One region of the Vibrio sp. 1078-1 genome, then DNA from elsewhere that is predicted to be linked to it. Evidence: predicted binding sites of a transcription regulator. Region 1 holds the regulator's gene; the other holds the start of a gene.

Region 1 (7,837 bases):
TCCGCCAAGCAACACCAGAACTCGAACTCGGCAAGTTGCCACTTGGTTCTCGTCCTGCAAAACGAAACCCTAAGGGCGGAGTAGAGAGCTTACGTGCAATCCCGTGGATCTTCTCATGGAGTCAAAACCGTTTGGTACTTCCTGCATGGCTAGGCGCAGGTGAAGCGATTCAATACTCGATCGATAAAGGCCACCAAGCATTGCTCGAAGAGATGTGCCGCGAATGGCCGTTTTTCTCTACTCGTCTCGGCATGCTAGAGATGGTGTACTCGAAGTGTAATATTGATATCTCTCGCTACTACGATGAGCGATTGGTGGATGAGTCGCTCCGTCCACTCGGTGAAAAACTTCGTGCTCAGCTTCAAGAAGACATCAAAGCGGTACTGAATGTAGAGAACAACGAAAACTTGATGCAGCATGACCCTTGGGGACTCGAGTCGATTCGCTTACGCAATATCTACGTTGAGCCATTGAATATGCTACAAGCAGAGCTACTATACCGCACGCGTCAAACCGAAGAAGCTTCTGCAAACTTGGAAGAAGCGTTGATGGTGACGATTGCTGGTATTGCTGCTGGTATGCGTAACACAGGCTAATCATTTCATTTTTAATAAAAAGCTGGGCAAATGCTCAGCTTTTTTTTATCACAGGATAATCTCACCAAAACAAAAGCAGTCAAATAAACCATAATAGACCCAAAAAATACCAAAATAAAAGAACAAAAAACCACAAGTTAACACTATTGATTATTATGTTAGTTTTTTAGGGTAATTTTGTCCTACTATTCCACTTCATGCTTATTATTTATATACTACTTGCCTGCTGAGAGCTCATAAATCCAATCATACCTGCTCCAGCCTTGATGGGACTCCCCATCTCTCTAGGTGATAAACGGCTTTAAGGTGACAGGACCAACATTGTTGGTGCTACTTATACATTAAAAAACTCAAGTGCCAGTAAGAGCGCAGCTGAAAGTATAAGTAGCTTGTTTACAAGTTTATTGACCATTTGGATTGAAGACATGTCATTACCACACGTAATCTTAACTGTTCTTAGCACTCGCGACGCAACCGGTTACGATATCACTAAAGAATTCTCTGCTAGCATCGGTTACTTCTGGAAAGCAAGCCACCAACAGGTGTACCGTGAACTCAACAAAATGGCTGAGAAAGAACTGGTTACTTGCGTATTAGAACCCCAAGAAGGCAAACCAGACCGCAAGGTTTACTCCATTACAGACGCTGGTCGCAGCGCTTTAGGAGAGTGGTTTGATCAACCAACTGCACACCCAACAGTTCGTGATGAGTTTTCAGCGAAATTGATGGCATGTGCCGTTCAACCTGCGGCTCCATTCCGTGACCAACTCGCCGAGCTAGTTGAAGAGTCTCGCAAACTGGTTTCTCACTACAAAGAAATTGAAGCGGCTTACTACGCAACGCCGTCAACTTTAGATAAACAAGCTCGCCTAGAACGTCTAACGCTTCGCCGTAACCTTCTGTTACGTGAAACTTGGATCACTTGGGCAGAAGAAGTTCTAACTGAACTTGAAGTGATTGGTTAAACTCCTTTTGCTTTGATAAAACGAAAAAGGCTTGCCACTTGGCAAGCCTTTTATCTTTTTGAAACCAGATTTACGCACCGACTACTGCGCGAGGACGAACACCCAACGTATGGCATAACGCGTAAGTCATCTCTGCACGGTTTAGTGTGTAGAAGTGAAAATCCTTAACTCCTTCACGACTCAGTACACGCACCATATCAATAGCTTGGCTAGCTCCTACAAGCTGGCGAGTCACCGGATCATCATCCAAGCCATCGAATTGTTTGCTCATCCATCCTGGTACTTTCACGTTGTTCTGTGCCGCAAAGCGAGACGCTTGCTTAAAGTTCGATACAGGCAAAATTCCTGGCACAATTTCTACGTCAATTCCTGCCGCTACACAACGGTCACGGAATCGCAGGTAAGACTCAACGTCAAAAAAGAACTGAGTAATAGCACGGTTTGCACCTGCATCTACCTTACGTTTTAGGTTCAATAAGTCAGACTGTGCGCTTTTAGCTTCAGGGTGAACCTCAGGGAATGCTGCAACGGAGATATCGAAATCGTGGCGTGATTTCAGCAGCTCAACCAAATCCGAGGCATACATATCAGGCGCACCGCCACCTGGAGGAATATCACCACGCAAAGCGACGATATTTTCAATACCATTGTTCCAATAATCATCGGCAATATTAATCAACTCTTCACGAGTCGCATCAATACAAGTGAGATGGGGAGCGGCAACCAATCCGGTTGTTGCTTTAATTTCTTTAATGATGGAGTGTGTTCTGTCACGCTCGCCGGAGTTCGCACCGTAAGTCACAGAAACAAATTTAGGTTGAAGCGTTTTAAGACGGTGCACTGAATTCCAAAGTGTTTCTTCCATCTTAGCGCTGCTTGGCGGAAAAAACTCAAACGATACATTGATGTTATCTGATAACTCAGCAATATTCTGGTTCAAGGCGTCGATATGGCCTGCGTGCGTATATCCCATCTTACTCTCCCTGCGGCACTCCGCCACGAAAACAAATCCTTAAAATCGACGTTTAGACGTCTATATGTCTACAGAATGTATTGAATACGATTTAATGTCAACCTTGTAATTATGAATTTTTCTCAAGTTAATAATGAAGATAGTTCAAGTTTCTACTTGAGCATCATCTCGCCATTTTGCACGGGTTATGACTTCAGTATGGCACTGATAGGGGAATAAAAAACCCTGGATTAATTCCAGGGTTTTTAGGTCAATCGCAACTTTAAAATAAACCAGCCAATCGGTTGAGGTCGGATTGAATAGCGCCGGCTGTCACTTCTCTGCCTGCGCCTGGTCCTCGAATGACCAGAGGGTTATCTTTGTACCACTTGCTCTCTATGGCAAAAATGTTATCGCATGGCAATAAGTTGGCGAGCGCGTGCTCACGAGATAACGCTTCGACTCCCACCGTTGCTTTACCATTTTTTTCTAAACGCGCCACATAGCGAAGCACTTGATCGTTTCTCTGTGCTTTTGTCAGACGCTCTTGAAGTATTTCACTCAACAACGCTCCATTATCGAAGAAATCATCTAAGCTCAGTTCTCTTAATTCTTCTGGCACCAAAGACTCAACTTTAACGCTGTCTGGTTCTATATCTAGGCCCGATTCTCGAGCCAAGATGACTAACTTACGCATTACATCGGAGCCATCTAAATCAGAACGAGGGTCAGGTTCGGTTAACCCTTGCTGCCAAGCAAGATCGACTAAATCATTAAATGGCACAGAACCATCAAACTGTTGGAACAGCCATGATAGCGTCCCCGAGAAAATACCCGATAGAGCGACGATTTCATCCCCACTTTCACGAAGATCTCGCACGGTATGGTTTATCGGTAACCCAGCACCAACCGTTGCGTTGTATAGCCAATGACGACCAATTTTAGCGAATGCATCTTGAACCTGATGGTAGTACTGACTATCTGCGGAACCGGCCACTTTGTTGGCGGAAATCAAATGAATGCCTTGCTGTGCGATTTCTACGTAGCGCTGAGCCAAATCTTTACTCGCGGTAACATCAAGCACGACGGCTTCATCGTAGCTTTTAAGCGCTCCCAAACGTGCCAGCCAATCCCCATTGTTTGCTATGCTTTCATCATCAAATCGTTCAGCAACACTCACCGCCTCAATACCTTGCTCATCGAACCAATAGGTTTGGCTATCCACAACCGCGACAAGATCAAAGCTCATACCATGACGTTTTTCGAGCTCACTTTTTTGCGTCGCAAATAAATTTAACCAACTAGAACCAATATTACCCTTGCCACATAAAGCCACTGCCACGCGTTTTTGCGCTTGGAACAACTGGCTATGAATCGTTTGAACCAACGCCTCGGTATCAGTACGGCGCAAAACAGCGACTAGGCTCAGCCCTGAGTCTGTTTCAGAGATAAATTCTACCGGAGAGTGCTTTAGCTTCTGATAAAAGCCAAAGCAATGATTGGCGTTTTTCGTAACGCCTGCACCTACCGCAGCTAAGAGCGAGTAACCTTCTTTTAGCTTAATTTCTGCCTCTACCGCAAGCTCTTGCAAGTGTTTCAATGCACCACCGGCGATTTCTGCGGTGTAAGCCAAGCGTAGCGTATGCTGATCGGATTGAGCTTCAAATGCCAATGGCTCTAATTGCGCGCGCTGCAACGCTTGTAATACATCACTCTGTGTTTTTTCGAAGTCGTGCCCATGCATGAAAGACAACTGCACCAATAAAACATCATCCAATGAAGTAATAATTTTAGCGCCACGACCAGATGCCAATACACGCTCAATACGAGTAGAACCCGACTCTGGCAGATAGCTACACTTGAGATTAAGGTCCATGGTACTTTGCGCCACAGGCTGAAGCGTACGACTGTGTAGCACTGGGGCAGCTAAGCGAGCAAGTTCACTGGCTTCATCCAATCGAAGTAACGGTAATAAACAAGCGTCAGACACCAAACGTGGATCAGCACTATAGACACCAGCAACATCACTCCAAATCGTGACAGTACTGACTTCAGCAAGCGCGCCTATGACCGTTGCAGAATAGTCAGAGCCGTTACGACCAAGTAGGATGGTTTCTCCTGCCTCGTTCTGAGCCATAAAGCCAGTAATTACCACACGTTTATGGTTATGCTGCGCGAGGATCTCTTTAATTAAAGGGTGTGAACGAGCGCGATCAACCTCTGGTTGAGTTCCCGCTTCTGCACGTAAAAACGCTCGTGCATCTTGTGCAACCGCAGGGATAGAACGTTGAGATAATAACGCGGCCAATAGGCGAGCAGACCATACTTCTCCGTGCCCCAGTACCGCGGCTTTTTGCGCATTAGTGAGTGGTGCAGTCAGCTCCGAGAGAGTACTGAACTCATCATGTAATAAAGCTAACAGCTCTTCTTTTGCTTCACTCTCCAACAAGCTTTCTATTAGCTCAGTTTGAAACTGTCTTAAGCTTTGAAGCGCTTCATGCGCAATTCGGCCATCTTTATTTAACCCTTCCAAAAACTCAATCAAGCGGTTAGTGGTTTTTCCTGCGGCTGAGACGACCACAAGATCATTTTCTGTCGAATACTCCTTGAGAATACCCACAACGCGTAAGTAGCATTCTGGGTTTGCTAAGCTACTGCCACCAAACTTATGCAGCTGACGTTGTACAGTCATTGTTATCGTCTCCTATTACTGGGTAGCTTTAGCGAACGCTTGTTCTAAATCTGTGATGAGGTCTTGTGCATCTTCCAAACCGACAGACAAACGCAATAGTTGATGAGAGACCCCAGCCTCCGCCAGCGCCTCCTCACCCATTGCACGGTGCGTCATGGATGCTGGGTGGCAAATCAAACTTTCTACACCACCTAATGATTCAGCTAATGAAAACAGTTGGAGCTCTTTCACAAACACCTTTAACTGCTCAAACGAACCAGCAAACTCAAAACTCAACATAGAGCCAAAGCCCGTTTGCTGCTTTTTAGCGATGTCATGACCTGGATGTTCCGGCAGGCTTGGATGATAGATAGTTTTAACTAACGCTTGTTTCTGTAGGTAAGCCAGTACCTGCTGTGAGCTCTCTTCATGTACTTTCATACGAGCACCAAGCGTACGAATACCTCGCAGTGTCATGTAACTATCGAAAGGTGTGCCCGTTGCACCAATACAATTGCCCCACCATGCAAGCTCTTCTGCATGCGCTTCTGTGTTGGTGATGATTACCCCACCAATTACGTCCGAATGACCGTTGATGTACTTTGTTGTGGAGTGGATAACAAAATCCGCACCTAGCTCTAAAGGTTTTTGGTACACGGGTGTCAAAAAGGTATTGTCCACCGCAACTAACGCGCCGACTTGTTTCGCTTTTTCACAAGTAGCTGCAATATCCACTACGCGAACCAGAGGGTTTGACGGAGTTTCTAGCAAAATGAGTTTTGGTTTTTGTGCCAATGCAGCATCTAAAGCCTGTTCGTCTGATTGATCGACAAACTGAACCTTAAAATCGCCTTTGTTAGCTCGGGTATTAAAAAGACGATAGGTACCACCATAACAATCGTGAGGAGCAATAATGAGATCATCTGGGCCGAGAAAAGCGGAAACCCATAAATTTAATGCCGACGTACCGCAGTTAGTAACAACCGCTCCTTTTCCAGACTCAAGTTCAGATAGCGCACTTTCCAACAGTCCGCGGTTTGGATTACCAGATCGTGTGTAATCATACTTGGGCACTTCACCAAAAGCAGGAAAACCATAGTTAGTGGAAAGATAAATAGGTGGAACGACAGCATGATATTGGCTGTCTGATTCAATACCAGTGCGTACTGCAATGGTCGCAGGTTTGCGAGTGCTCATGGGTGTATCCTTTCACGGGTAATGACTTCTAAATAGGAATGCGCTATATCTAATGAGTAACATAAAGTGATCAACACGCTTCCTTTGCTGTTATGTTCACTTTACTCGTCAAAAAATGAGACGTCAACACTTCTAGACGTCTATATGTCTTTGCTTATGGCGGTAAATGCAGCTAAAATCAGCACCTAAATTATTTTTAACCGATTACATAAATGAAGGTGTGCAATGGCTGACTGGAATGGCGAATACATTAGCCCATATGCAGAGCACGGCAAAAAAAGCGAACAAGTAAAAAAAATTACCGTCTCTATCCCGCTAAAAGTTTTAAAGGTGCTAACTGATGAGCGTACTCGCCGTCAGATCAATAACTTACGCCATGCAACCAATAGTGAATTGCTATGCGAGGCATTTTTGCACGCGTACACAGGTCAGCCACTTCCGACAGATGAAGACCTTCGTAAAGACCGTCCTGATGATATTCCAACAGAAGTAAAAGCGCTGATGACGGAAATGGGCATCGAATTTGAGTCATTCGACGAAGAATAAAAAAGCCTGATAAGAGGTTTCAGGTAATAACTCTTGCCTCGAGCCAAATGAATGACATAAAAAATGGGACGCAATAGCGTCCCATTTTTGTGTATCACATCTGAAAGATATATTACTCTGCCATGTAGTTTTCAGGCATCTCGATACGAGCTACACCTGAATTAACCGCCGCCTGAGCAACCGCTTTTGCAACACGTGGTAGCAAACGTGAATCCATTGGTTTTGGAATAATATAGTCCGCACCAAACTCTAGCTTATCAACACCGGCAGCCTTCAATACGGCTTCAGGTACAGGCTCTTTTGCTAGCTCGCGAATCGCCTCAACGGCTGCAAGTTTCATTTCATCATTGATTTCACTTGCACGCACATCAAGAGCACCACGGAAAATGAATGGGAAACACAATACGTTGTTAACTTGGTTAGGATAATCACTACGGCCAGTACCCATGATCAAGTCATCACGAACTGCGTGAGCAAGTTCCGGCTTGATTTCAGGATCCGGGTTAGAACATGCGAATACGATTGGCTTATCAGCCATCAACTTCAACGCTTCCGCTGGCAACAGGTTTGGACCAGATACACCTAGGAACAGATCTGCACCTTCAATTACGTCTTCTAGTGTGCGCTTATCTGTATTGTTCGCAAATAACTGCTTATATTCATTAAGGTCATCACGACGAGTGTGAATCACACCTTTGCGATCTAGCATGTAGATTTTTTCGCGCATTGCACCGCATTTGATCAGAAGCTCCATACACGCTACAGCGGCAGCGCCAGCGCCAAGACAAACAATTGTTGAATCTTCAAGTTTCTTACCTTGAAGTTCGATTGCATTCAGCATACCCGCTGCCGTTACAATAGCAGTACCATGTTGATCATCGTGGAATACTGGTACATCACAACGCTCAAT
Region 2 (7,837 bases), on a different contig from region 1:
AATCGACAAAAGGCTTTACAAAGTAGTTGTGATCGGATTAAAATTCCGCACCATTTTTGATCAAGCTGGTAAGAGACCTAACAATTGTGATTTGGTCTGTTGAATACCAGCGTTAACGAATAACCCCTGAGGTGAAAGGCATATGCCAGTAGTTAAAGTACGTGAAAACGAACCGTTCGACGTTGCTCTACGTCGTTTTAAGCGCTCTTGCGAAAAAGCAGGTATCCTTTCTGAAGTGCGTCGTCGTGAGCACTACGAAAAACCAACTACAGTTCGCAAACGCGCTAAAGCAGCAGCTCAAAAGCGTCACGCTAAGAAGCTAGCTCGCGAAAACGCTCGTCGCGTTCGCCTGTACTAATAACTGAGCTCCAAAAGGAATTTAGTTATGGCTCTGATTGATCAACTCAAAGAAGAGCAAAAATTAGCGATGAAAGCCAAGGACAAATTGCGCCTTGGTACTATTCGTTTAGCCCTATCAGCAATCAAGCAACGTGAAGTTGACGAACAGATTACTCTGAACGATGACGACATTCTTGCAGTATTGACCAAGATGGTTAAACAACGTCGCGACTCTGTAGCGCAGTTTGAAGCAGCGGGTCGTCAAGATCTTGCTGATGCGGAACAAGCAGAAATTACCGTTCTTGAGGACTTTATGCCTCAACCACTGACAGACGAAGAAGTAGCGGCTCTCATCGAGAACGCGATTGCTGAATCTGGCGCAGCTGGCATGCAAGACATGGGCAAAGTAATGGGCGTTCTGAAACCGCAAATTCAAGGGCGTGCAGATATGGGTAAAGTAAGCGGTTTAGTTCGCGCTAAATTGGCTTAAGGTACCCCACCCAATTGCAGCAAGCCGTGCTATCCTTTGGAGCGCACGGCTTGTTTGTATCTGGATGGATGGAATGAAATCAATGGGCAATACGCTCATTCTTTTAAGGCATTCACTCCACTCATCATCTTCTTTTTTTGTTAGGTTTTATGGCTGGACACATCCCTCGCAGTTTTATCGATGACCTTCTAGCTCGACTTGATATTGTCGATATCATCGACGCACGTGTGAAACTTAAGAAAAAAGGCAAAAACTACGGCGCATGCTGCCCGTTCCACAACGAAAAGACACCCTCATTCAGTGTCAGTCAAGAAAAGCAGTTCTACCATTGTTTTGGTTGTGGCGCGCATGGAAATGCCATCGATTTTTTGATGGAATTCGACCGACTAGAATTCGTCGAAGCCATTGAAGAACTCGCTTCATACTTGGGTTTAGATGTTCCTCGCGAACAACGTAGCGGCGGTAATGGTTCGTTTCAGTCAGGCCCACAAGCAAGCAGCAGTGAAAAACGTAACCTATACGACTTAATGGGCAGCATTGCTCAATTTTATCGTAACCAACTCAAACAGCCAGCAAGTAAGGTGGCGATTGAGTATCTAAAAGATCGCGGCCTGTCTGGTGAAATCGTCCAGAAGTTTGGCATCGGCTATGTGGCTGATGAATGGGATTTAGTTCGTAAGAACTTTGGCCAGAATAAAGAAAACCAAGACATGCTCGTCACTGGCGGCATGTTGATTGAAAACGATAAAGGCAACCGCTACGACCGATTCCGTGGTCGAGTGATGTTTCCTATTCGAGACAGACGCGGTCGAGTAATAGGCTTTGGTGGTCGAGTATTAGGTGATGGGACACCAAAATATCTCAACTCACCCGAAACCCCGATATTTCATAAAGGTAAAGAGTTGTATGGCCTTTATGAAGTACTACAAGCGTACCGTGAGCCACCACAAATTTTAGTGGTTGAAGGCTATATGGATGTTGTCGCGCTTGCTCAATATGGCGTAGATTATTCCGTTGCCTCATTGGGAACCTCGACAACGGGCGATCACTTGCAAGTGTTATTCAGGCAAACAAGCACCGTCGTGTGTTGTTATGACGGTGACCGCGCAGGCCGTGAAGCCGCGTGGCGTGCCATGGAAAATGCATTGCCTTACCTAACGGATGGTCGCCAGTTAAAATTCATGTTTTTGCCGGATGGAGAAGATCCCGACTCTTATATCCGACAAAACGGAAAACAAGCATTTGAGCAGCAAGTGTCTAATGCGATGCCCTTGTCTGAATTCATGTTCAGCTCATTGACTCAGCAGGTCGATATGAGCACGAAAGAAGGCATGGCAAAACTGAGTACTCTTGCGGTTCCTCTCATTGATAAAGTCCCTGGCGGCACTTTAAGACTATACTTGAGAGAATTGCTTGGCCGCCGTTTGGGTTTGGTTGATGAACGCCAACTACAGCAGCTAATTTCAAAACAAGGTAAAGAGGATAAAAGGCCTCAACCTCATAAAGAAATCAAGCGAACGCCGATGCGAGAAGTGATCGCGTTACTGATTCAAAACCCACAATACGTAAGTATGGTGCCAGATCTAACTAGCGTTAGAGATTTGCCCATTCCTGGTCTAAGTTTATTTGTTGATGTACTTGATAAATGCCAAGCACATCCCCATATCAACACAGGCCAATTATTAGAGCATTGGCGAAACAGCCAAAATGAGACCCTTCTGTCTCGTCTCGCGAGTTGGGACATTCCACTCGATGAGGACAACCAAGAAGAAATCTTTTTAGACTCACTGGATAAAATTATTGCCCAGTGCGTAGAAAAACAAATTGAAAACCTGCAGGCCAAAGCAAGAAGTGTCGGTTTATCAGCCGAAGAGAAAAGGGAGCTGCTAGCACTTATGCTAGATTTAAAAGCGTAACCCTGTTTAATTAGTCAGCAACGATTTAATTTGTTATAGTAAGTGGTTTGCATTTCGCATACTGATTCCTTCACCAGATTACGAAGTTGGATACCGTCTATGGATCACAATCCGCAGTCACAGCTAAAGTCACTTGTTATTAAAGGCAAGGAACAAGGCTATCTGACCTACGCCGAAGTAAATGACCACCTACCTGCTGAAATCGTAGATTCAGAACAGGTAGAAGACATCATTCAGATGATCAACGACATGGGCATTAAGGTAGTAGAAACTGCTCCTGATGCTGATGATTTAGCACTGAACGATGACACAAATATTACCGATGAAGATGCAGCCGAAGCTGCAGCCGCTGCACTTTCTAGCGTAGAGAGTGAGATTGGTCGTACAACAGACCCAGTACGTATGTACATGCGTGAGATGGGTACTGTCGAACTTCTAACTCGCGAAGGCGAAATCGACATCGCAAAACGTATTGAAGAAGGTATTAACCAAGTTCAATCGTCTGTTGCTGAATACCCAGGCACAATTCCGTACATTCTTGAGCAATTTGACAAAGTTCAAGCTGAAGAACTACGTCTTACAGACCTAATTTCAGGTTTTGTAGATCCAGATGCTGACGACACCGCTGCACCAACGGCAACACACATCGGTTCTGAACTGACTGAATCTCAGTTAGAAGAAGAAGACGATGAAGACGTTGATGACGACGAAGATAGCGATGACGATTCAGATGATTCTGAAGAAGATGTAGGTATCGATCCAGAATTAGCGCTAGAGAAATTCAACCAACTACGCAGCACCTATCAAAATCTTCAATTAGCAATCAACGAGTACGGCTATAACAGCCCGAAAGCAACCGTTGCTAATGAAATGATGCTAGACGTATTCCGCGAGTTTCGTCTAACGCCTAAACAGTTTGATCACCTAGTGAATGAACTGCGTACTGCTATGGATCGCGTTCGTACACAAGAGCGTCTGATCATGAAGTCAGTGGTTGAATACGGCAAAATGCCGAAGAAATCATTCATCGCGCTGTTCACTGGTAATGAATCAAGTGAAGCTTGGCTGGATGAAGTTCTTGCTTCAGACAAGCCATACGCTGAAAAGATCAAACGTAACGAAGAAGAAATCCGTCGTTCAATCGCTAAGCTAAAAATGATTGAAGAAGAGACTTCTCTAAACGTACAGAACATTAAAGACATCAGCCGTCGTATGTCTATCGGTGAAGCAAAAGCTCGCCGTGCGAAGAAAGAGATGGTTGAAGCGAACTTGCGTCTTGTAATTTCTATCGCGAAGAAATACACCAACCGTGGCCTACAGTTCTTGGATCTGATCCAGGAAGGTAACATCGGTCTGATGAAAGCGGTAGATAAGTTCGAATATCGTCGTGGTTACAAGTTCTCGACTTACGCAACGTGGTGGATCCGTCAGGCAATCACTCGTTCAATCGCGGACCAAGCACGTACGATTCGTATTCCGGTACACATGATCGAAACGATCAACAAGCTAAACCGTATCTCTCGTCAAATGTTGCAAGAGATGGGTCGCGAGCCACTACCGGAAGAACTGGCAGAGCGCATGCAAATGCCAGAAGACAAGATTCGTAAAGTTCTAAAAATCGCTAAAGAGCCTATCTCAATGGAGACACCAATCGGTGACGACGAAGATTCGCATCTAGGTGATTTTATCGAAGATACAACGCTAGAACTTCCGCTAGATTCTGCAACTGCAACTAGCCTTAAGGTGGCAACAAAAGACGTGCTTGCAGGTCTAACGCCACGTGAAGCGAAAGTACTTCGTATGCGTTTTGGTATTGACATGAACACTGACCATACTCTAGAAGAAGTTGGTAAGCAGTTCGACGTTACTCGTGAGCGTATCCGTCAGATCGAAGCAAAAGCACTACGTAAACTTCGTCACCCAAGCCGCTCAGAGACTCTGCGCAGCTTCCTAGACGAATAATCGCAGCGCATACAAGCTTTTAGAAATCAAAAAAGGTGACTTTAGGTCACCTTTTTTATTATCTACTGTTCTAAGTGGATAAAAACTAAGCGCAATTGCCCTAGTTGGTATCTAGACACCTTGCAACGCTTCCCCTATAATCGTTGTCCTATTAAGGCCCCTTAGCTCAGTGGTTAGAGCAGTCGACTCATAATCGATTGGTCCGCAGTTCAAGTCTGCGAGGGGCCACCATATTTCGAAAGGCGTAGCAGGTTAATACCTACTACGCCTTTTTTGTATCTTATATCTTTGGGTACAGTTTCGGTTGCGGTAACTCGTCACTAACCTCGTAATAGCTTTTCCTCTTCCCCTCTTCTTTAACTATTATCTGGCTCTCTATACGAGCAATAGAAACAAAATGTCTGCTCGTGATTTAAACCATTGACCCTCAGACAACTTCTGATAGTATGGACGTATAGACGTCTAAAACAAAAAATGGAGCTACAATGAAAAGTATTGGTCACTTAAAGAAACTAGCTTTGATTCTCACGGCAGTAGTCGGCTTAAGCGCTTGTGGAGAAAAAGATGACTCTGTCATTAAAGTGGGCGCGACAGTTGGACCACATGCACAAGTAGTCGAGGCGGTAGCGAAGGAGGCAGCAAAGCAAGGTTTGAATGTCGAAGTCATTGAGTTTTCTGACTACGTGACACCTAATGCCGCCCTTAGCGACGGTAGCATCGATATTAACAGCTATCAGCACCAGCCATTTTTAGACAACTTCAACAGTAGCCATAACGCCCAATTAGTATCAATTGGTCAGTCCATTCTTATGCGTATGGGGCTTTATTCCAATAAGTATCGCTCACTGCAAGAGCTTCCAAACAATGCACGTATAGCGCTTCCAAATGACCCTACCAACGGTGGTCGTGGTCTGTTGCTACTCGCCGATGCAGGTTTAATTGAGCTGAAACAGGGTGTTGGCCATAAAGCCGCCCTAACTGATATCACAAAAAACCCAAAATCATTTGAATTTGTCGAGGTAGATGCCGCTCAGCTACCAAGAACATTAGATGATGTGGACGCGGCTGCGATTACAATGAACTACGTAATGTCTTCTGGTTTAGATCCGAAGAAACAAAGTATCTATCTTGAAGCAAAAGACGCCCCATTAGCAGTCATGGTCATCGCCACTCGTGACGCAGACAAAAATAATGAAGCGTATAAAAAGTTCGTTTCTATTTATCAATCTCAAGCGATTCGTGATTATCTCGATCGCACTTTCAAAGGCACAATCGAAGCAGCTTTTTAATCAATAAAGCAGCGAATACTTTGCCCCACGAATCAGATAGAAAAGAGGCTAATGTTTTCTCATAGCCTCTTCTTTTCATTACTCACTAAATCGACTCATTGTCGACTTTCAGCCTCTAACTTCATTGCCAAATAAGCTTGATCAGCAGAAACCAATTCAGGGCGGTTAATCAACTTCCAGAGGAAGTATGGTGGGATTAAAAATACGATGAAGTAGAGAGATTCATGGAAAAAAACATCGGCTATCGTTTGCTGATGCTCCCAAAGTGCCGTCAGTGCGAAGAGCTCTAACATCACGCCTAATACGCCAAAGACGACAGAGACAACAATCGCTAAACCCAGTAGTTCTCTAACAAAGTGCTTGTATGCCATGATACTAATTCCTTCTAGCAATAAGTCATACTAACTTACGCTCATAAGAAACAAGTGAGCTTGATTATTATCAAACTCACCTCACCACTGTTAAGAACTTAGTTTTATAAAAAAGTACTTGTATATAGCGTCGGCGAAGACTGATTTCCCTATCACAGAGCATAGATACCTCTACAAATAGAAGGTGATGGAACGACCAACTATTGACTATATGAGCGCAACTTTAATCAGATAAGTAATATTGAACCGTCGATACCACTCGTACTTTCTTAATGTAAGGCGTGTTGCTGTCTCGGTCATAAATCGAGAACTGCCCTTGAGTTGCACGTTTGATCTTACCCAGTGAACTCTGTGAGTCTTTCGCAAATTTCTCAGCCACTTCACGCGCATTCTTAGTCGCTTCTTCGATCATGTCTGGCTTCACATCATTCAGCTTAGTAAAGCTGTACTCAACACGATTTGCATAAGGATCTTGGTTAAGCAAAACGCCTTGCTTTCCTAGCTCACCTATTTCATTGATTGCCGCTCGAACAACATCAACACTCTGGCTATAAACCGTAACGGTTCGCGAGGCCAAATAACGATACTCAATGTCTTGCTCGCTCCCATATTGCTGTGCTTTTCTGTCAATGACCGCTGGGGAAGAAAGGGAAACGCTGGTTTCAGGAAGCCCTTTGGCACTTAGAAAGTCCAAAATCAAACGGGTTTGCTGGTCAATTTCATCAAACATGGCTCCCATATCATTACTCGCTAGAGTAAATTGAATCGGCCAAATCACCGTATCAGCAGGATACTCACGCTCCGACAAACCTTTTACTGTCACGACTCTTTCATAGGCTCGGTATTTCACCGCCGTCTGCTGCATAAAATAGCCAAGTATGCCAAGACCAAGTATCAAACTTAGCCCAATCCAAAGTGCTGCTTTATTGGAAACTCGTTCCATTATTTCCCCCTGATAAATATCAACTTAGCTTAATCTTTGTTCTAGATAAGATAGCCTATCTCTTGTTTTAAGAGGGAGACATAACGCGAGTTTTGATTCATAGCACAGTGATATACCGTTTTCTTTAGTCAATAAAGCTTCATTGGTTTGTCACCAAAGGCTCATGCTTTTGCCTCTGAATTGTCATCTGTAATTTCTACTATCCAATCAGCAACTTGTACGCTGAGGTAAATATGGATAGTTCGACCCCTTTTCGTCTCCCACGTAAAACGCCGTTTGGCATTGGTGAAAACGTTGCTGAATGGGCAACCGGTTTAAACCAACTTGATAAGTTCTACGCCCAACGCCCCGTTAATGCCGATACCAAAACTTTTCTCCGCTTCACGCTGGATATCTTAGGTATCGATTATCGCATTGCTCATGGTTCACTCGACTCAGTACCTAAACAAGGAGCTACCGTCATTGTGGCGAACCACCCGCTTGGTTGTGTGGAAGGCGTCATCTTGGCCGAACTCTTGTTGATGGTA

What was found. The regulator MetJ, encoded in region 1, represses methionine synthesis genes. The targets are predictions, from matches to a motif close to TTAGACNTNTANANGTCTAA.
Region 2: the regulator MetJ is predicted to act here: its motif matches at 5,154-5,173, upstream of R7190_RS11530 (MetQ/NlpA family ABC transporter substrate-binding protein).

Annotation. Positions count from the first base shown of each region.
Region 1 is NZ_JAWOWM010000021.1:42,019-49,855, forward strand. It holds gene ppc (phosphoenolpyruvate carboxylase) at 1-596, shown strand, start outside; gene R7190_RS23225 (PadR family transcriptional regulator) at 1,022-1,561, shown strand; gene metF (methylenetetrahydrofolate reductase) at 1,632-2,534, opposite strand; gene R7190_RS23235 (bifunctional aspartate kinase/homoserine dehydrogenase II) at 2,797-5,205, opposite strand; gene R7190_RS23240 (O-succinylhomoserine (thiol)-lyase) at 5,221-6,381, opposite strand; gene metJ (met regulon transcriptional regulator MetJ) at 6,607-6,927, shown strand; gene R7190_RS23250 (malic enzyme-like NAD(P)-binding protein) at 7,040-7,837, opposite strand, start outside.
Region 2 is NZ_JAWOWM010000004.1:347,209-355,045, reverse strand. It holds gene rpsU (30S ribosomal protein S21) at 143-358, shown strand; gene R7190_RS11550 (GatB/YqeY domain-containing protein) at 386-829, shown strand; gene dnaG (DNA primase) at 979-2,745, shown strand; gene rpoD (RNA polymerase sigma factor RpoD) at 2,845-4,707, shown strand; tRNA gene R7190_RS11535 (tRNA-Ile) at 4,863-4,938, shown strand; gene R7190_RS11530 (MetQ/NlpA family ABC transporter substrate-binding protein) at 5,193-5,996, shown strand; gene R7190_RS11525 (hypothetical protein) at 6,092-6,367, opposite strand; gene R7190_RS11520 (SIMPL domain-containing protein) at 6,591-7,310, opposite strand; gene R7190_RS11515 (lysophospholipid acyltransferase family protein) at 7,544-7,837, shown strand, end outside.